DNA from 3 places in the Cedecea sp. NFIX57 genome. Region 1 is predicted to be linked to each of the others. Evidence: predicted binding sites of a transcription regulator. Region 1 holds the regulator's gene; each other region holds the start of a gene.
The links. The regulator Fur, encoded in region 1, represses iron uptake genes when iron is present. The targets are predictions, from matches to a motif close to ATAATAATGAGAACNACTATCAA.

Region 1 (7,200 bases):
ACGGTGAGTTCGCCGAAGGTACCGCCTGCCTGCGTGCCAAAATCGATATGGCCTCGCCGTTCATCGTTATGCGCGACCCGGTGCTGTACCGCATTAAATTTGCCGATCACCACCAGACCGGCAACAAGTGGTGCATCTACCCGATGTACGACTTCACCCACTGTATTTCCGATGCGCTGGAAGGCATTACGCACTCGCTGTGTACCCTGGAGTTCCAGGACAACCGCCGCCTGTATGATTGGGTGCTGGATAACATCACCATTCCTGCACACCCGCGTCAGTACGAGTTTTCTCGCCTGAATCTCGAATACGCCATCATGTCCAAGCGTAAGTTGAACTTGCTGGTGACCGAGAAGATTGTGGAAGGCTGGGACGACCCGCGTATGCCGACCATCTCCGGCCTGCGTCGCCGCGGCTATACCGCAGCCTCCATTCGCGAGTTCTGTAAGCGCATTGGCGTAACCAAGCAGGACAACACCGTTGAAATGGCTTCTCTGGAATCCTGTATCCGTGACGATCTCAACGAGAATGCACCGCGTGCCATGGCCGTACTGGATCCGGTAAAAGTTATTATCACTAACTACCCTGAAGGTGATGAAGAGACGGTCACCATGCCGAATCACCCAAATAAACCTGAAATGGGTAGCCGTGAAGTGCCGTTCAGTCGTGAGATCTATATCGATCGCGCTGACTTCCGTGAAGAGGCAAACAAGCAATACAAGCGTCTGGTGATGGGTAAAGAAGTTCGCTTGCGTAATGCCTATGTGATCAAAGCCGAGCGTGTAGAAAAAGACGCTGAAGGTAATATCACCGAACTGTATTGCACCTATGATCCGGAAACCCTGAGCAAGGATCCGGCTGACGGCCGCAAGGTTAAGGGTGTGATTCACTGGGTCAGCGCAGCACACGCGCTGCCGGTGGAGATTCGCCTGTACGATCGCTTGTTTAGCGTCGCGAATCCAGGGGCTGCGGAAGACTTCCTGTCTACCATTAACGCGGATTCCCTGGTTATTCGTCAGGGCTTCGTTGAGCCTAGCCTGCAGAACGCGGAAAAAAGTAAGGCATATCAGTTCGAGCGTGAAGGTTACTTCTGCCTCGACAGCCGCTATGCGACCGCAGAAAAACTGGTGTTTAACCGCACCGTTGGCCTGCGTGATACCTGGGCTAAAATCGGTGAGTAATTGCCACTAACAGCCTGATGAAAGCGCCGCGCAATGCGGCGTTTTTTCTTTCTGCTTACCTTTTGTTAACCTTTTACGCACATTCGCGGTGCGAATTAATTCTCATTTCCATTTTTGGGGGAATCTCCTTACACAATGTCATCTCTTCCCCGTAATCTCCTGATGCTTATAATGAAAGCGCTCTCAAAGAGATTTTATTCTTAAAATAAATCGTAATCAGGGTTAATCATCTGCTGCGCAATTTTGTTACAAATGCACATAGATTATGTGCTCTCTGTCATACTCCAGGAAATCTCTGATACAAAGTCATTGATAATTCGCGTCGCGAAAAATAGTCTATGAGCAGCAGTAATGCGGGTGTGTTAAGCAAAAACCGCTTTTAGCCGTCAGGCAATTTTACTTTTTTCGTCAATGGCGCTTTTCACGTCAGACGATGATTTTTACGTCAAAGAGGAATTTAACTATGCGTACGTTTAGTGGCAAACGTAGTGCGCTTGCTCTTGCTATTGCAAGCGTTACCGCTCTTTCTGGCTTTGTAGTGGCTCCGCAGGTTAGTGCTGCGGGTTTTGTTGATGACTCCACGCTGACCGGCGGCATCTATTACTGGCAGCGTGAGCGTGACCGTAAAGATGTGTCCGACGGTAAGTACAAAACTAACCTGTCGCACTCAACCTGGAACGCCAACCTCGACTTCCAGTCCGGCTATGCGGCCGATATGTTTGGTTTCGATATTGCCGCCTTCACCGCCATTGAAATGGCCGAAGACAGCGCCAGTGGCCACCCGAACGAAATCGCATTCTCCTCTAAAAATAAAACCTACGACGAAGACTACTCCGGTGATAAAGGCGGCATTAGCCTTTATAAAGCGGCTGCTAAATTCAAATACGGCCCGGTATGGGCACGTGCAGGTTACATTCAGCCAACCGGCCAAACGCTGCTAGCACCACACTGGAGCTTCATGCCTGGTACTTATCAGGGTGCTGAAGCAGGGGCCGCATTTGACTACGGTGATGCCGGTGCGCTGAGCTTCTCCTATATGTGGACCAACGAGTACAAGGCGCCGTGGCACCTTGAAACCGACAAGTTCTACCAGAACGACAAAAAAACCAAAGTTGATTACCTGCACTCCATCGGCGCGAAGTATGACTTCAAAAACGACCTGATTCTCGAAGCCGCATTTGGCCAGGCGCAGGGCTTTGTTGATCAGTACTTCGCTAAAGCCAGCTACAAATTTGACGTTGCAGGTAGCCCGCTGAGCACCAGCTACCAGTTCTACGGCACCCGTGATAAAGCCGCGAACAACACTATCAACGATATCTACGATGGCACCGCATGGCTCCAGGCGTTGACCTTTGGTTATAAAATTGGCCAGGTTGACCTTCGTCTCGAAGGGACCATGGTGAAGGCAGAAGGGCAGCAGGGTTACTTCCTGCAGCGTATGACGCCAACCTACGCTTCTTCCAACGGTCGTCTGGATGTGTGGTGGGATAACCGCTCTGACTTCAACGCCAACGGTGAAAAAGCCGTGTTCTTCGGCGCAATGTATGACCTGAGCAACTGGAATCTGCCGGGTTGGGCAGTCGGTGCTTCTTACGTTTATGCATGGGATGCAAAACCATCCACCTGGGCGCTTGATGCTTCCGGTAACCGCCAGGATCTCGCTTCCAACAAGATCAAAGAGTCTTCTTACAGCCTCGATGCAATGTATACCGTGCAGGAAGGCCGTGCGAAAGGCACGCTGTTCAAACTGCACTTCACACAGTACGACAACCACTCCGACATCCCAAGCTGGGGCGGTGGTTACGGCAACATGTTCCAGGATGAGCGTGACGTGAAGTTCATCGTGATTGCTCCGTTCACCATCTTCTGATGTGAAACCGGGCGCGTAAGCGCCCGTTTTTTATAAGGAACCGCACATGAAAAAGATTCTACTGGTCACTGCGGCTGTTTTCACGCTGTCTGCCTGCGTTCAGCCTCCGGCACCTCCGGAAGATTCACGCCTGAAGCAGGCCTATAGCGCCTGTATCAACACGGCGGAGGGCAATCCGGATAAAATTGAAGCCTGCCAGAGCGTGCTGAACGTACTGCGTCAGGAAAAACAGCATAAAGCGTTTGTTGAAAAAGAGACTGTGAACGTGTTGGATTATCAGAAATGCATCCAGGCAAGAAAGAGCGGCAATGATGAAGCCGCGAAGGTGCGCTGCGATAAGATTTGGCAGGAGATTCGCGCCAATAACAGCTGATAATCCTTTCAGTCAATAAAAAAACCGGCAAGGGAAACCTGCCGGTTTTTGCTTTTAAACGCCACCGAAGCAGCGTTTGTTAATGCGGATTACTTATTTCGGATCGTGGGCCGTGTCGTCTTCACGGCAGTCGCCTTCGGCACAGTGTCCGTACAGATACAAACTGTGGTTAGTCAGGCGAATACCGTGGCGCGCGGCAATTTCACGCTGGCGAGATTCGATAGAATCGTCGCTGAACTCGATGACTTTTCCGCAGTCGAGGCAGATCAGGTGATCGTGGTGATGCTGCTGGGTCAGCTCGAAAACGGACTTGCCGCCTTCAAAGTTGTGGCGGGTCACGATCCCGGCATCATCAAACTGGTTCAGTACGCGGTAGACCGTCGCCAGGCCAATTTCTTCGCCCATGTCGATCAGACGTTTATATAAGTCTTCCGCGCTGACGTGATGATTTACCGGCTCTTGCAGCACTTCGAGGATTTTTAATCGCGGAAGCGTGACTTTCAAGCCGGCCTTCTTTAATGCGGTATTGTTGTCAGTCATGCGGAAATTGTCCTGTTGCTTAACGATTCGCTCAAACTGCAGTGAGCGTTAAGAGTAATGCGTCTCATTATAGAACTGCTACTTCTAAATGGGAACCGCAAGTATGGTGCAAAATAAGGCTGAAAAATCGTGGCGGCGTCGCCATTTACAGTAATTATCAGCCAAGCTGTCAGGAAGACATTGTACAGGGATGTACGAGAAAGTTACAAACTTGTAGCAATTATTTTCATTGCTACAAGCTATCAAAATGGCGCAAATGCTGTATTTGCGCCAGAGAAATCAGGCGTTAATGATATCGGCCAGATTCAGTTCTTCAGAAACTTGCTTAACCCACTTCTCAACGCGTTCTGCGGTCAGTTCTGGCTGACGGTCTTCGTCAATGGCCAGGCCGACAAAGTTGTCGTCATCCGCCAGGCCCTTGGAGGCTTCAAAGTGGTAACCGGCGGTTGGCCAGTGGCCCACAATCGCCGCGCCGCGCGGTTCGATAATGTCGCGGATGGTGCCCAGTGCATCACAGAAGTATTCTGCGTAATCTTCCTGGTCGCCGCAGCCGAACAGCGCCACCAGTTTGCCGTTGAAATCGACTTCTTCAAGAGTAGGGAAGAAATCATCCCAGTCGCACTGGGCTTCACCGTAGTACCAGGTCGGGATGCCGAGCAACAGAATGTCGAAACCTTCGAGATCTTCTTTGCTGCTTTTAGCAATGTCATGCACCTCAGCAACGTCTTTACCGAGCTGTTTTTGAATCATTTTCGCGATATTTTCGGTGTTACCAGTGTCGCTGCCGAAAAAAATGCCTACGATTGCCATGAGTAAAATAACCTCTTGAAACTTAATAGTATGCTGGCCGTCAAATGCCCACGTATAGGGCAATCATAGCAGAACAGCTCCGGCAGCGGAAACAGCTATCACACCCGGGTGCACAGTCTGCAACATGGTTTAGCTCACCCTTTTGAGATTTCAGATAACCCGCAGGGCGGCTGAAGGCGTTACCCGAGATTTTTAAGCTGCTCGAGCAGCATCTCTTCGATCAGTTCGCTGCGGCTGATGTTGCGGGCGTCAGCCAGCTGGTTGAGGGCATCGACCGCATCATTGTTCAGTTTTAGCTCAACCCGCTTCAAACCACGCACTTTATCGCGCTTCAGCTGATTGCGCTTATTGATACGCAATTGCTCATCACGCGAGAGCGGATTGGTTTTCGGCCGCCCGGGGCGACGCTCGTCCGCGAACAGATCTAATGTAGTACGGTCCGTTTGTTCTTTTGCCATGATTAGAATACTGACAGGAAATTCTGGCTGCAGGGGCAGGGTGCCGGTGCAATTAAGCGCGCCATCATACATCAGCGCGCCATTCCCGCCAACGCGTTAGCGACTTCTGCTGCCCGGTCGGTCTGTTTTTAATCAGTTTTTCTACTCAGCGTCGATAAATCGGTGAATCGCCCGCAAAACGGCGTCCGGTTTTTCCGCATGAACCCAATGACCTGCTCCAGCGATGACGTGAGCGCGGGCCTGTGGGAACTGACTTAACAGCGCCTCGCGGTGGCTTTCATCAACATACGGAGAATTCCCGCCGCGGATAAACAACGCTGGATGTGGCCAGGCCGGGACAGGCTGCCAGCCAACGATATTTTCATATTGCTGCCAAAGCACGGGCACGTTGAACTTCCACTCGCCGTCAGCAAAGGATTTCAGCAGAAACTGAATAACGCCTTCCTCAGTAACGTGGTCGCGCATGATTTGCGCCGCCTGCTGGCGAGTTTTTACGCACGCTTCGCTGACCGCGCGAATAGCCGCGAAAATTTCGTCATGACGGCGAACCTGATAGTTAACCGGCGCAATATCGATCATCACTAGCTTATCAATACGCTGAGGTGCGATTGCGGTAAGGGCCATCACCACTTTGCCGCCCATGGAATGACCAATAAACGTGGCTTTTTCGATGCCGTATTCGTCCAGGGTATCCAGAACGTCCCCGGCCATTGCGGCATAGCTCATGTCATCGCTGCGCGGTGACAGTCCATGATTGCGCAGATCGATCTGCAGCACCGCGTGATCTTTACCCAGATCCCGAGCCAGAACGCCGAGGTTATCCAGGCTGCCGAACAGGCCGTGGATCAGTACAATAGGGGAATTGCTATTCGATTGTTGCGCAGTTTGCAGGCGAGCATTTAATTTCATGGCAAAGTTCTTTATTTTGGTTCGTTTGGTTAGGGTATCATGTTGGCATTCCCGCGGGCGTGCGGCAAATATTCAGTTTACTCTGACTTTGAGCTGCCTCTCCTGTTCGCTGTTGGGATTTGACCCTATAATCCCAACGACTTGTATTCAGAAAAGATATCGCACTGGATTAAGATGAAAACAATCGAAGTTGATGACGAGCTTTACCGCTATATTGCCAGCCAGACTAAACACATCGGCGAGAGCGCGTCAGACATTTTACGGCGTATGCTTAAATTTACCGCCGGGCAAACACCAGCAGCCACTTCTACGCCAGCCGCGCCTGAGCGCGCTGCGGCTCCCGTTGTTGAAGAAAAACCTGCGAATACCGCTCGTAACCGCGTGCGTGCCGTTCGTGAGCTGCTGCTTTCCGACGAGTATGCTGCCCAGAATAAAGCCGTAAACCGCTTTATGATGGTGCTGTCCACGCTGTATCAGCTGGATGCAAAAACCTTCGGCGAAGCCACTGAATCACTGCACGGCCGCACCCGCGTCTATTTTGCTGGCGATGAGCAAACGTTGCTGGCAAACGGCAATCAAACCAAGCCGAAACATGTTCCGGGCACCCCATACTGGGTGATTACCAATACGAATACTGGTCGTAAATGCAGCATGATCGAACACATCATGCAGTCAATGCAGTTCCCTGCGGAGCTGATTGAAAAGGTTTGCGGCACTATTTAAAAACCTGGCGTCAGTAAGGAAGAGCCAATGGCTAACCACGATCGTGCGGGCCAACCTGCACAACAGAGCGACTTGATTAACGTAGCCCAGCTTACGGCGCAGTATTACGTGCTTAAGCCAGTGGTGGGGAACAGCGAACACGCGGTGAAATTCGGGACCTCCGGCCACCGTGGTAGTGCCGCACGTCATAGCTTTAACGAACCTCATATTCTGGCGATTGCGCAAGCTATCGCTGAAGAACGCGCGAAGAATGGGATCACCGGTCCGTGCTATGTGGGCAAAGATACCCATGCGCTGTCCGAACCTGCGTTTATCTCCGTGCTGGAAGTGCTGGCC
Region 2 (7,200 bases), on a different contig from region 1:
GGTGCCACGCACAAAGACAATTTCTTCCGGTTTCGCCGCGTTGATAAACCTTGCCGCCTGACTGCGCACGTTTTCCATCAGGGTGGTCGCTTCCGCACTCAGAGTGTGGATGCCACGGTGCACTGCGGCATAACCATTTCGATAGAACTCAAGCTCGGTGTCGATGACAAACTGAGGTTTCTGGGCACTGGCCGCGCTGTCCAGATAAGCCAGCGGTTGACCGTTGACCTCGCGGCTCAGAATCGGGAAATCGGCCCTGACCTGCTCAATGGAAAAACTCATGCCTCGCCCCCTGCAAAGCGCTGAGCGATACGCGCCAGCACCTGCTGTTTTAAGGCCTCGTCGCGAATACTTTCGGTAAGCTCTGCGGTAAAGGCGAAGATTATCATCTGCTGCGCAGCCTGTTCGCTGATACCGCGGGAGCGCAGGTAGAACATCTGCTCGTCATCAATGCACCCAATGGTCGCGCCATGGCTGCACTTCACGTCATCGGCGTAGATTTCAAGCTGTGGCTTGGTGTCCACTTCCGCCAGGCGGCCAAGCAACAGGTTGTTGTTGGTCATCTGCCCGTCGGTTTTAATCGCGTGCTGTGCCACTTTGATCATACCGTTAAACACCGCCCGGCCCTTATCACGCACGATGGTTTTATGCAGCTGGCGGCTGTTGCAGTAGCCCTTGTTGTGCTCAAGCCAGGTTCGGCTGTCGCACACTTCGTTATTTACCGGCAGCGCCAGGCTGTTGATATGCAGCTGGTTGTTTTCGCCATTGAGCTGCGTGCTGGTATTGTGGCGCAGCACCGCAGCCCCCAACAGGAAGCTGTTGCTGCTCACCGTCGAGTCCTGCTCAATCAGCAGGTCGTTGTGCGCAAAGTGGTAGCTGGCGGCATTTTCAAACGCCAGCTTGTAGTGGCTAAGCTGCGCGTTGGCGGCCACTTCGGCGGTAAACCGTGCGCCGGTAAAATGCGCCGCCTCGTCAAGACTGACGAAGTGCTCAATCACCGTGGCCTGAGCGCCCTGCTCAAGAATCAAATGGTGACGATAATGCGCCGTTGCCATCTCCTGCGCGGTGCTGCCGCGTGTGACGTGCATTAGCAACAGCGCTTTTTCAGGCTGCGTATTACGCGCCACGCGGATATGCGTCACGGTCTCCGCCAGGCTTTCAGTCAGGTGCAGAAATACTTCGCCCTGAACAGGCGCGGGCAGCGTCTGGCGGTTATCGTCGATGCTAATCACAAAACCGCTGTCGGCGATGTTATCGCTCAGTTCGGAGCTAAAACGCCCGTCAACAAACACCAGCCGCAGCGCATCGACCGGCAGAGCAAGTTCGTCACGCTGCTGTGCACTTAAAGGCAACTGAGGCGCAAAGACAAACTGGTTGTTCAGCAACCCGTCGAGCGGCGTGTATTTCCAGTTTTCATGCTTGCGCGTCGGTAACCCCAGGCGCAGGAGCTGCTGCATATGCTGCTGGGCCACCTGCGAGCGGCCGGTTCCCGGAGCTTCAAACAGATGATGCCACTGCTGGAGCGCGTTGCCGTTACTGCTGTTCGGTAAGCCAGCCATAACCCTGCTCCTCCAGTTGTTTCACCAGGCTGAAATCGCCAGATTTAACGATGCGCCCCTGATACAGCACGTGAACAAAGTCCGGCTTGATGTAGTCGAGGATACGCTGGTAGTGGGTGACCACGATAAATGAACGATTGCCGTCACGCAGCGAGTTAACGCCTTCGGCAACAATCTTCAGGGCATCAATATCCAGCCCGGAGTCGGTTTCATCGAGAATACACAGCTCGGGCTCCAGCACCGCCATTTGCAGAATGTCGTTGCGCTTTTTCTCACCGCCCGAGAAGCCAACGTTCACCGAACGAGTCAGCAAATCTTCCGGCATTTGCAGCAGCTTGATTTTCTCTTCCATCAGATCCTGAAAATCAAAGCGATCCAGCGACTCAAGGCCCCGGTATTCCCGCACCGCGTTCAGCGCGGTTTGCAGGAAGAACTGGTTGCTGACGCCGGGAATTTCCACCGGGTACTGGAAGGCCATAAAAATACCTTCGCCGGAGCGGTCTTCCGGCGACAACTCCAGCAAGTCTTTGCCGTTGAACTGCACCGAACCGCCGGTTACCTCATAGTCTTCGCGCCCGGCAAGCGTCGCGGATAAGGTACTTTTGCCGGAGCCGTTTGGCCCCATGATGGCGTGGACTTCGCCCGGCTTCACTTCAAGGTTTAAGCCACGCAGGATCTCTTTGTCCTCAACGCTGACCTGTAAATCTTTAATGCTTAACATAATTTTCCCTTAATCCTTAACCGACGCTGTGTTCGAGGCTGATGGCTAATAATTTTTGTGCTTCCACCGCGAATTCGAGCGGTAACTCTGAGAACACGTCTTTGCAGAACCCGTTGACGATCATCGAGATGGCGTCATCTTCGCTGATCCCACGCTGCAGGCAGTAGAACAGCTGATCTTCACCAATGCGCGACGTGGTGGCTTCGTGCTCCAGCTGTGCCGTGTTGTTGCGGCACTCCACGTACGGGAAGGTGTGCGCCCCGCTGTCCGGCCCGATCAACATCGAGTCGCACTGGGTGAAATTGCGGGCGTTGGTCGCGGTAGGCATGATTTTCACCAGGCCACGATAGCTGTTCTGGCTATGACCGGCGGAGATCCCTTTCGAAATGATCGTCGATTTGGTGTTCTTGCCGATGTGGATCATTTTGGTGCCGGTGTCCGCCTGCTGATGGCCGGAGGTCAGCGCCACGGAGAAGAATTCGCCGATGGAGTTATCGCCACGCAGGATCACGCTCGGGTACTTCCAGGTGATAGCGGAGCCGGTTTCCGACTGCGTCCACGACATTTTGCTGTTCTCACCTTCGCACAGAGCGCGTTTGGTGACGAAGTTCAGGATGCCGCCGGTGTTGTTATCCCCCGGGAACCAGTTTTGCACCGTGGAGTACTTCACTTCCGCATCGCGATGAATAATCACTTCCACCACGGCGGCGTGGAGCTGGTAGCTGTCGCGCACCGGCGCGGAACAACCTTCGATGTAGCTCACGTAGCTGCCTTCATCCGCCACTAAAATAGTGCGTTCGAACTGACCGGTTTTTTCCGCGTTGATACGGAAATAAGTGGACAGCTCCATCGGGCAACGTACGCCTTTCGGGATGTAAATAAAGGTGCCGTCAGAGGCCACCGCGGCGTTAAGCGCGGCGAAGAAGTTGTCGTTAGACGGCACGACAGTACCCAGGTATTTTTTGACCAGCTCCGGGTAATCGTGAATGGCCTCGCCGAAGGAGCAAAAAATAATGCCCTGTTCAGAGAGTTTTTCGCGGTAAGTGGTTGCGACGGACACCGAGTCAAAAATGGCGTCAACCGCCACTTCGCTGCCTTCGCGCACCGGCACGCCCAGTTGCTTAAACGCGTCTTCGACTTCGTTAGTCAGGAAGGCGTTAGGCGGCTGCTGAACCGCGCCGGGCTGTGAGGCACAGGTATCGTCGCAGCTCCCGCAGGAAGGCGCGGAGTAATAGCTGTAATCCTGGTAATTCAGTTTGTCGTAATTCGCCTTGAGCCAGTGCGGCTCTTCCATTTTTAGCCATGCATGGAAGGCGTTGAGACGAAACTCCAGCATCCATTCGGGTTCGTTACGACGGGCAGAGATTGCCCGAACCACCTCTTCATTTATGCCCTTCGCCAGCTGCTCAGTTTGCAGCTCGGTGAAAAAGCCCTCTTTATAATTGAGGTTGCCGGTCCAGGTTTTGACATCGTCAGTTGCTTCAGTATTACGAGACATAGTACCGCCTATACCCCAAAGCTTTCGCCGCAGCCGCACTCGTGCTGCGCTTTCGGGTTATTAAATTTAAAGATCTGATTCAGGCCTTCACGCACGTAATCCACTTCCGTGCCGTCGATAAAAGGCATGGCGGAGAGCGGCACCCAAAGGCGCGCGCCGTCAAACTCATAGACCAGATCGTCCGGCTTCGGCTCGGTAACCGTGTCCAGCACGTAGCCAAAGCCAGCACAGCCTGTCTGCTTGATACTCAGGCGGATGCCCTTGAGTTCGGGTTGTTTTGCGGCCAGATCGCGGATATGCGCGCTGGCGGCCGGGGTCAGGGTCAGCCCCTGCCAGGCAAAATCATTGGGATCAAAGGAACCGGTTTGCACATCCATTCTTCACCTCATTATTCTCTGCGCCCGAAGGCCGATACCCTTATGTTAATGATAACAATTATCAATACAACGTTATGAAAACAGGGGTATTCGCGAAACGCTGGTTTTTTGGGCGTCTTTACTAAGGATAGACCGTCATGAAACTCTTGCAGATAGCGAAAAGAGCTGTTTAACCCACTGGTGTAAAAGGAAATATCAAAGATGAAAAACGGCTGAGCCGGGCAAGGCAAAAGATGTATAGAAAATATCTATTTATGTGATTGGAAACGCACTGAATGCGAAATTCACCACGAAAAGTACCAGTAATTTTCAGACATTCCACGGCGAAACTCCCTGTTCTGATTTATCAACTATCCTCCTGATAAAGAAAAGGGAGCTTAGCCTGATGCTAAAAATGATTATGGTCACCGCCCGCGATCGCGTGAGGCTGCAGGAAATCACCGGCGTTTTTCTCCGCTATGGATTGCAGGACATTGTGCGCTTGCTGGGCCTGTCCTCGCTGCATGACAAAATGCGTGGCGGCAGCCAACACGATGCTTTGCCGATGCCGCAGCGCCTGTGCGCGGCACTGGAAGAACTGGGTCCGACGTTTGTTAAGCTCGGGCAAATCCTCTCGACCCGCAGCGACCTGCTTGAACCCGCCTGGACGGAAGCGCTTAGCCAGTTAAATTCGAGCGCCAGCCCTCTGCCCTGGCCGCAGCTTGAACCGAGCGTTGTGGCGGCACTCGGGGCTGCGCCTGCTGAGGTTTTCACCACCTTTGATGAAACCCCGCTAGCCAGTGGCTCTATAGCGCAAATTCACCGGGCCACGCTGAAAAACGGCGACGAGGTTATCGTCAAAATTCAGCGCCCCGGGATTGAAACAACCCTCAAAGCCGACCTGCGTTTACTGCGTTATCTGGCAGAAAGCCTGGCCCAGCAGAGCGTGGCGCTCGCGCGCTTTCAGCCAGTGATGCTGGTGCGTTATCTGGAAAACGCTCTGAATCAGGAACTGGATTTTTGCCATGAGGCGGCCAACGGGGAAAAGATTTATCAGTTTTTCGCCGACAACGACGATATTGTCATCCCCAGGATTTATTGGGACTGGTGTCATCCCACATTGATGGTGCAGGCCTTTTTGCCCGGTGTGGCGCCGGTTGACGGCCAGCAGCTTGCCACCGCAGGATTTGACGGCCCATTGTTGGCACGTAAAGGCGCGACGGCGTTTATCAATATGCTCTTTGAACTGAGGACTTACCACGCAGATCCTCATCCCGGTAATGTCATGGCCCTGGCGGGTAACCGGGTCGGTTTTATTGATTTCGGCATGGTGGGAAGCCTGAGCGAGGCGCGGCGCGACGAGCTGTTGTCGCTGATTTATGCCATCAGCGAGCATGACGCCAGCGGCATTGTCGATGCCCTCATCGCCTGGAGTGGCAAGGAGGCATTAGAACTTACCGAATTAGAGCTGGCGGCCAGCTATTTCCTGCAAAAACAGGGCAACCTCCCGCTACAGCTGGGAAAAGCGCTGACCGATATGCTTTCCACCGTCAGGGAATTCCAGCTGGCGCTGCCGCCGGATTTGGTTTTGTTGTTTAAGGCGCTGATCACCGCGGACGGCGTATTGCTGAGAATGGATCCGCAGTTTGACATCCTTCGCATTCTTCGTCCGGTGATTAAGCGGGAGCTGTTAAAGCGCTATACCCGCCTCGGGAGCCGCAGACGCCTGCTTAAACTCGGCAACCAGCTTCTTGAGGGAGGTGATTCGTTGCCACAGACCCTCCGCCTGGTGATGCAAAGGCTTCGTCACGGCAAATTGCACGCGGACATTAACGTAGAGAATATTAACCAACTTGGAAAGTCGCTTGAACGTGCGGCTTCTACGCTGGCGCTGGCCCTTGTTTTATCCGCTCTGACGATGGCAATCGCGCCGTGGCTGTTCGGGCTGAACTGGACGCTGTTTGGCATCCCATTTTTCCCTGTGCTCGGCTTGTTGTGCGCCATTACAGGGAGCATATGGCTGGTATTTCGTCTGCTCAGGCGATGAGCTTTTACGACATCGGAGTCAAGTTCCGATGTCGTAGAACAATTAATGCACAGTATGCTGCAGCACCGGATAGGTAAACAGCAATAAATGGGCCATATTCAGCCCGACGTGAAACGCCACGGCAACCCACAGCCGCCCGCTCCACATCCACGCCAGACCGTAAATAAGCCCCGCCAGCGCGGCAAAAATAATCAGCAGCGGCCCACCGGCAAAATGCAGCCCGCCGAATATCACAGCTGAAATAATCAGCGCCATAACCGGAGGCATAAAGCCGGATAAACGTTGCTGGAGATAACCCCGAAATAACGCTTCTTCCGCCAGGGAAACAAAGAAAATATTCGCGAACAGGAACTGCACCAGCCACTGCGGGGAATGAGGCTCAATTTTTAAGCCACCCAGCGCCACCGCCAGCAACAATAGCCCAGGGATCAACGCAACCAGCAGGATCCACCCGAACTTAGCAGGCCGGGACTTCGGCTCGCTGACAAACAGCGATTTCATTACCACCAGCAAAATAAACGGCACCAGCGCTTTGTCGAAATTGTAATACATCGAGAAAGGCGCGCTTTGCGGCCCGGCACTCACCGAGTCCAGCACCTTTGGATTATGGAAACCAGGAATAACATGGATAGTCAGCGCTACCGAGGCGGCGACCAGCAAAAACTCAAGCACGTAACGAACGGGTTTTCCGTTTGCGGCTTTTAAATAAGCGACGGCAAGCATGGCGATTACCGCCAGTGAAGCCAGTGCCCACCAGTCGAGTACGCCATCAACGGCACCCCATAGTACGGTCGCGAGTAGCAATCCCAGGGAAATCTTTTTATTAAATTGTAAAACCAGTAAGGCGGCTGCCAGCAATATCCACATCGTTTTTCCTTAAGCCTGAAAATATCCGGAGGAAGGCTTTTTAGCAAAATGTGTTGTGGATATATAGTTTTTTAAGGAAATAATAACAAATTAAAACAATCCCACGTCCCTGAAGGCTGAACGTGGGATTAGGCTACACCACCGCCGTGGTC
Region 3 (7,200 bases), on a different contig from region 1:
CTCAGTTGGTAGAGCACGACCTTGCCAAGGTCGGGGTCGCGAGTTCGAGTCTCGTTTCCCGCTCCAAATTCAGGTAATAGAGTTTCTGTTACCGCCTGAAAAGGCAAAAAGATTTTGGCGCGTTAGCAAAGCGGTTATGTAGCGGATTGCAAATCCGTCTAGTCCGGTTCGACTCCGGAACGCGCCTCCAATTTCTTCCCGAGCCCGGATGGTGAAATCGGTAGACACAAGGGATTTAAAATCCCTCGGCCTTTGGCTATGCGGGTTCAAGTCCCGCTCCGGGTACCATGGGAATAAAAAGAATAAAATCAATGATAAGCAGTGTCGTGTAAACCACCTTCGGGTGGTTTTTTATTGCCTGCGATTTGGCACTGTTCCGACCCTGGCAAACAGTGCACGCCGCAAGGGTTGCGGCGTTGTCGTTGATAGCCTGAAAAGATGCTCGCTCATCGCCGTTTTACCCTGAAATATTGATTACGTGAGAGCATCGCCAGGCGCCATTCAGGAAAAATTCTTCCATTGCTCTTCGCTAATGATTTTTAGCGGGATTCCTTTTTCATCTCTGTAAGAGACGGCTTTTTCTATCTTTCGGCCGTGCGCTTTGTATCGCCAGTCCCGGGAGCTCAATGTCCCAATAATCAGATAGTCGAGTTTTTGAGTGATATTACTGATGACATTCGCCCCCTTAAGACGAAGTTCTGCTTCACACAAGCTTCGCTTACCATAAATAAATTCACCCGTAAGACAAACGGTAGCACCTGCGAAATCTAAAGTATCGATATTATCAATGGGCAGCTGTGTTGACAGGCCATCTACAATACCAGATGCTAAATCACATCCCGTAAATGAAATAAGGGCCTGCTTGAGTAATTCACGTTCATCTTCTGTGATAACCCCGTCAGCCAAAATATCTTCTATAAGGCTATACAGCTCTTTGCCGGGATAGTTATTTTTAAGCGCACCATTGACGGAGAGAAACCATCTTAAATACTTTATCTCGGCATCATTGAGCTGGTGGTTCGCCAGCATCCCTTTGCACAGCCCTTCGAGCAGGTGTCGGTCTGATTCAATAGAATCCAGGTTGAGGTGGGGAAGGTCGATGAGCTCCTTCTGAATCTTAAGCAAGTCCGTTTTAAGCGACTTGATTTCTGAGGGCTCAATCACGCCATCGGCCTGTATGTCCGCAATTCTACGACGGATGGCTTTTACGCAATGGTTATCACTGATTTCTTCGGAGTCGAGTAACCAGGTATCTAAATAGAGTATTTCTTTTTGATCAAGGTGACCATCGCTAAGCAGACCATCAATAATGCTAATTAAATTAGCGAATGCCTTGTCCCTGTTTTTAAAATAATTAAATCGAGAATACTCACTCATGTTTATTTCCTCCCTGGATATTAACTGTCATTGGTATTTTACTGGCGTGATTATATCAGGAGCATTTTTGGTTATTCCTTGATGAATCACAACATATTGCTGTTCACTGGCTCATATGCTTACGGCATTAATCATGAGGAAATAAACAAATGAAACTGAGCCAGGAAGGTTTTGCTTTGCTAAAAAAATTTGAAGGTTGTGAACTCTCGGCGTATCAGGATCCCGTGGGAGTCTGGACGATAGGCTATGGCTGGACACAGCCAGTTGAAGGCCGACCGGTTGCTGCCGGAATGGTCATTACTCAGGACGTGGCCGACAGCCTGTTGGGCAGCGGTATCGTGCAGTATGAAAAGGAGGTGGCGGGACTGTTAAAAGTCGATGTGAACCAAAATCAGTTCGATGCCCTGGTTGATTTTGCCTATAACCTTGGCCCCAGGGCCCTGAAAGGTTCTACGCTGCTGAAAAAACTCAATGCCGGTGATTATGCGGGCGCGGCAGAAGAGTTTTCAAAGTGGAACAAAGCTGGCGGTAAGGTTCTAAAAGGGCTGGTTGCGCGCCGGGCTGCAGAGCGTACGCTCTTTTTGTCATAAAATGTTGGGGCTTACTTAGGAATGATAAAGATGCGATGCTAACTCATCGACTAATATCGCACCAGGCAGCCATGAACACTTTCTCCCGACACCCATTTGATGTCGCTTTTCAGGGCCGCACGCTCAAGGCTGACAGTATTTTTGCCAGTAAAGGTCACATTCTGATGATCCACGGTGGTTCAAAAGACCGCGAGGTGGGTCTTCGCTACCGGCACTTAATGGCGGAGCTGGGCTTTGGCAGCACGGCTTTTGATTGCATCGGCCACGGGGAAACTGGTGGGGATCTTTCTCACTCCTCTTTAATCAGCCGCACCGGGCAGGCGCTAGCGGTTGCCGAACATTTAGGTCCTCAGTTGACTGGCTGCATGGGCGTCAGCATGGGGGCGTACAACGCTTTGCACCTGAGCAAATCCGTGCCTTTGCGTTCCCTTATCCTGATGGTGCCGGGCGTGTATCACCCTTCGGCTTACCGGGTAAACTTCGGGCCTGAATTTTCCGCCATTATCCGCCAGCCGCGAAGCTGGGCCGAAAGCGACGCCTGGCAGACTGTGGCTGAATTTGGCGGTAATGTCCTGGTCATCGCCGCGGCAGAAGATCGGGTGATCCCGGCAGAGATCCCACCGCGGCTTTATGATTCGGCGTCGGGGCAGGGCAAACATGCTTTGCTGACCGTGCCGGGTGCTGACCACAACAGCGTCTGGCAGGCGCTACAGCACACCCCATCGCTCTACGACAAAACCTGTCAATTGTTGGTGGAATGCCTGACAAAAGCGGAATGAAAATGACTCGTCGCGCGCAGAACGGGTACACTACGCAAAATTTTATTCAAAACGCGAGACGAGGAAGCCAAAAATGTCCCAGGGACCGCTGAACGAAGACGAAATTATCTGGCTGGATGACATCCTGCTGAAATATGGCACGGCGCATTCGGTGATTGATGTGGCTGAGCTGGACGGGCTACTCACGGCGCTATTGTCGGGGCCAGCTGTGACCGAACCTGCCACCGTGCTGCGGGCGGTATGGGGTGGCGATGTTGAGCCAGAATGGGAAAGCAAAGAAGAGCTGACGCGCTTTAGCGTACTGGTCTTCCAGCATATGAACGACATTGCCGAACGCCTTGCAGAGTACCCGGGTCAGTTTGAGCCTCTGTTTGGTACCAGCGAAGTGGATAACCGCGAAATCACCATCGTGGAAGAGTGGTGCTACGGCTACATGCGCGGTGTGTCACTGGAAAGCTGGCCTTCGCTGCCGGCAGAACTTCAGCCAGAGCTGGACGCCATTGCCCTGCATGGACTGGAAGAGAATGAAGCGAAGTTTGAGAGCCTGACGCCGGAAGCATTTCTGGCGAGCATTGAGGCGATTAAACCTGCGGCACTGGCGCTATACGGGTACTGGCACAGCCAGCGAAACGGCGGGGCGCTGCACTAAAATGAAAATAGCAGGCCGGAATGGCCTGCTATTTCACGGCAATTAAGCCTGAGCGTCCAGGGTAGCCAGCTCTTTATCGACAAAGTAAAGGCCTTCGCCGCTTTTGCCCACCAGACTGAGTTTATCCAGCACGGATTTAAACAGTTTTTCTTCTTCATGCTGCTCGGCAACATACCACTGCAGGAAATTAAAGGTTGGATAATCCTGAGAGGTCATCGCGGAATGTGCCAGCGCATTAATCTGGCGAGTAATTAGCTGCTCGTGCTCGTAGGTGGCTTTAAATAACTCGTCCAGTGAAGCGTATTCTAAATACGGGGACTGAATGGCGTTAATACGCGGCATGCTTCCGGTATCATTTAAATAAGCAAACAGGCGCTGCATGTGCTCCATCTCTTCCTGAGCGTGGCGGCGCAGGAACGCGGCCGCCCCTTCGAAGCTGTGATAGCTGCACCAGGCGCTCATCTGCTGGTAAAGCAGGGATGAGTAGAGTTCAAGGTTCATCTGCTCGTTCAGTTTTTCAATCATTTCCGTCTTCAGCATCACAGGCTCCATATTTTTTGAGGGGCGTTAATATGGCGCTACTTTAATTATTAATTTTCCATAATGCAAAGAAATTGTTAATTATATTAGTGTAATGAGAATGGTTGTTACTATTATTTTATTTGTGACAAAATGAATTAATAATGAGAATTAATCTTGTTCCGCTTCGCTATTTTATTGCCAAATAACGTGTCATGAATTAGTCATATTTAGCCGCGCAAAATGGTAACCATGCTAAGAGTAAGCCTATGTTGTCATTGGAAAATCTTATGGCTAAATATTCTTATGTCCGCCATTTACCTGACGCAGGAGCTGTGGCTAAATACGTTTCTTTCAAAATTAGACTGCACATGAACATTCTTCATTTTCTTCTCGCACTTTTTGTCATCATGGGACTGGCGTGGCTGGTGAGCTTCGATCGTAAAACCATCCGCATCCGCTATTTGTTACAACTTGTCGTCATTGAAGGCCTGCTGGCGTTCTTCTTCCTGCACTCCGACAGCGGGTTGTGGGTGATTAACGGCGTGTCCGGTTTCTTTGGCCATCTTCTGACCTTTGCCGGGCAGGGCAGCGATTTCGTCTTTGGTGGGATGAGTAAAGCGGGCCTCGCGTTTATCTTCCTCGGCGTACTGTGCCCGATAATCTTTATTTCGGCGCTGATCGGTATCCTGCAGCACTTCCGCATTCTGCCGATCATTATTCGCATCGTCGGCACATTGCTTTCTAAAGTGAACGGTCTGGGCAAGCTGGAATCATTCAACGCCGTGAGCTCGTTGATTCTGGGCCAGTCTGAAAACTTCATTGCTTACAAAGGTGTGCTGGGCGACCTTAGCTCTCGCCGCCTGTTCACCATGGCCGCGACGGCGATGTCCACGGTTTCGCTCTCCATCGTCGGGGCTTATATGACGATGCTGGAGCCGAAGTATGTGGTCGCGGCGCTGATCCTGAATATGTTCAGCACGTTTATTATCCTGTCGATCATTAACCCGACCCGCCCTGGCGCTGAGCCAGAAATCAAGCTTGAGAAGCTGCACGAATCCCAAAGCTTCTTTGAAATGCTGGGGGAATACATCCTCGCAGGCTTCAAAGTGGCGATGATTATTCTGGCGATGCTGATTGGCTTTATCGCGCTTATCAGCGCCATTAATGCGCTGTTCGCCACCGTCTTCGGCCTGAGCTTCCAGCAAATTCTGGGCTACGTTTTCTATCCGTTTGCGTGGCTGGTGGGTATTCCTCAGGCGGATGCGCTGAAAGCGGCCGGGATCATGGCGACCAAGCTGGTGGCGAATGAATTTGTGGCGATGATTGAGCTGCAGAAGATCATGGCGACGCTGTCACCGCGCGGGCTGGGGATCCTGTCGGTCTTCCTGGTCTCGTTCGCTAACTTTGCTTCCATCGGCATTGTGGCCGGGGCTATCAAAGGGCTGAACGAAAAGCAGGGGAACGTGGTTTCTCGCTTTGGCCTGCGCCTGGTGTACGGCGCGACGCTGGTCAGCCTGCTGTCGGCAGCGTTTGCCGGGCTGGTACTGTAAAAATAAAAACGGCGGGTTTCCCCGCCGTTTCTTCCCTTCACAACAATCAGAACGCGGCGCAGACCGGCTGGTCAACGCGCATTACGGATTCCTGCGCAAAGCGGGTTTTATAGATAGCGCGCAGTTCGTCTACCTTTTTGCTGCTCTCTGCATCGCTGCCGCGAATCAGCATGATCGCTTTGCTCGGTTCGTGGGTCACTTCACCTTTAGCGTTCAGCCACTGGCCTTTGGCATCATATTCAGTCAGCCCTTCGCGGAAACGTGGGGTCACGTCTTTATCCACAAAGCTGCGCCATTCATTGGCGGTAATTTCCGCCCCGGATGGGCGGCTGATGCCGAAATAGAGCGTGGTTTGCGTCATTGCATCACCAACCTGGCACTGTTTAGCCGGGGCGGTAACCGCTGATGTGGTTTTCGCAGGCGCGACGCAGCCCGCCAGAGCCAGAGCTAAAGCCCCGGCAAGTGTTGCTTTATAAAATACCATTATCCACCTGTCTTACTGTCATCATCATTATTAAAATTAAATGCGGAATGATTCCGCCGCGATATCAAATTACAATTCCGCACTTTTCGCAAGTCACCGAGCATCAACAGGGCAAGAATAATCCCGCAGATGCCGCTGCCGGGCAGTACCCACTGTGCCGGGAAGTACCCGGCAATCGTCCCCGTGACCAGAGGAGCGATTAACGTAATGCCGAGCTGGAGTCGCCAGGTTGCCGCCATGGCAGCACCAACCTGCGGGCTAGGGAAACTGTCCATTACGTTGAGCGTCGCGACCAGATAAAACCAGTTGCTGAACAAATGTGCGAGCACGATGAGCGGCACGGCCAGCCACAATGTGCCCGAGTACGCTACGGCGAAATAACACAAAGTGAAAAGCAGCAGCACCAGCATCAGCGGGAAGCTTTTACCCGCCCGGTTGCGTACCTGTTTTTCACTTAGCAGGATCGGGGCGAGCAGTTGCCCTGCGCTGCGGGCAAACAGCAGCGCCAGGCCATTGGCTGTGTTATCGCCCGGCAACGCAGGGGCCAGAGCAGGGAGCAAAGCCATCACGGGCGCGCCAACCAGGGCAAGACTGGGCAGCAGCAGCAGGCTACGCTTTTGCACCGGGGTAACGTGCCGCCAGCTAAATTTTTCGCTTTCGCCGGGGGCGTTGTTTTCTTCTCCCGTGATAACAAAAGCCGCTGAGGCTCGCCAGAGTAGCCCCATGGCAAAAGTGAAACTGAGCGCATCCAGAAACAACATCAGCCACAGGCTGACGTGGCCATATAACAATGTCCCCATTCCCACGCCGAAGATAACGTTGGCTGCAAACACTAGCGTTTCAATACCTGCGGCGGCGGGCATTAATGCTTTAGATAAGCCTTGTTTGAAGAGCTGGCTGAGCACCGGCACCGTGAGACCGGTGCTAAAAGCGGCGGCGGCCTGGCTCAATAAGAGCATGGTCGGGTGATCATTCAGCAGCGCAAGGCACGGCAGAACCAGACCCGTAAGGCCTAAACCCTCACCGAGAAGCAGAACGGAAAACGCCGGCCAGCGCTTTAATAACCACACGCCAACAAAGCTGGCGGGTAAGCCGGGGGCAAGCGCGAGGACGTAAGCGAGAGAAAGCCAGGCGGGCGTAGCGTGGCTGTTTAACAGCTGGCTAAAGACCAGAACATAGGTCAGGCCGTTACCTACCGAAGAGAACAGGAGCGCCAACCCGAGCAGCGAGAACCAGCGGTGCTGGCGCA

Region 2: a site for Fur is predicted at 4,198-4,220, ahead of sufA (Fe-S cluster assembly scaffold SufA). Genes of this name have one in related genera too.
Region 3: a site for Fur is predicted at 4,030-4,052, ahead of ftnA (non-heme ferritin). Genes of this name have one in related genera too.

The regions. Positions count from the first base shown of each region.
Region 1 is NZ_FXAS01000010.1:71,032-78,231, forward strand. Features, by position in the region: gene glnS (glutamine--tRNA ligase) at 1-1,181, shown strand, start outside; gene chiP (chitoporin ChiP) at 1,645-3,051, shown strand; gene chiQ (ChiQ/YbfN family lipoprotein) at 3,098-3,424, shown strand; gene fur (ferric iron uptake transcriptional regulator) at 3,518-3,964, opposite strand; gene fldA (flavodoxin FldA) at 4,244-4,774, opposite strand; gene ybfE (LexA regulated protein) at 4,954-5,232, opposite strand; gene ybfF (esterase) at 5,374-6,141, opposite strand; gene seqA (replication initiation negative regulator SeqA) at 6,316-6,864, shown strand; gene pgm (phosphoglucomutase (alpha-D-glucose-1,6-bisphosphate-dependent)) at 6,892-7,200, shown strand, end outside.
Region 2 is NZ_FXAS01000026.1:41,557-48,756, reverse strand. Features, by position in the region: gene sufS (cysteine desulfurase SufS) at 1-282, opposite strand, end outside; gene sufD (Fe-S cluster assembly protein SufD) at 279-1,559, opposite strand; gene sufC (Fe-S cluster assembly ATPase SufC) at 1,534-2,280, opposite strand; gene sufB (Fe-S cluster assembly protein SufB) at 2,297-3,778, opposite strand; gene sufA (Fe-S cluster assembly scaffold SufA) at 3,787-4,155, opposite strand; gene B9Y90_RS19490 (ABC1 kinase family protein) at 4,541-6,181, shown strand; gene B9Y90_RS19485 (CPBP family intramembrane glutamic endopeptidase) at 6,224-7,048, opposite strand; gene menI (1,4-dihydroxy-2-naphthoyl-CoA hydrolase) at 7,182-7,200, opposite strand, start outside.
Region 3 is NZ_FXAS01000027.1:47,385-54,584, reverse strand. Features, by position in the region: tRNA gene B9Y90_RS19915 (tRNA-Gly) at 1-66, shown strand, start outside; tRNA gene B9Y90_RS19910 (tRNA-Cys) at 117-190, shown strand; tRNA gene B9Y90_RS19905 (tRNA-Leu) at 203-288, shown strand; gene B9Y90_RS19900 (BRCT domain-containing protein) at 502-1,377, opposite strand; gene B9Y90_RS19895 (lysozyme) at 1,527-1,967, shown strand; gene B9Y90_RS19890 (alpha/beta hydrolase family protein) at 2,039-2,746, shown strand; gene B9Y90_RS19885 (UPF0149 family protein) at 2,820-3,395, shown strand; gene ftnA (non-heme ferritin) at 3,438-3,935, opposite strand; gene B9Y90_RS19875 (NupC/NupG family nucleoside CNT transporter) at 4,286-5,467, shown strand; gene B9Y90_RS19870 (DUF3574 domain-containing protein) at 5,514-5,951, opposite strand; gene B9Y90_RS19865 (MFS transporter) at 5,951-7,200, opposite strand, start outside.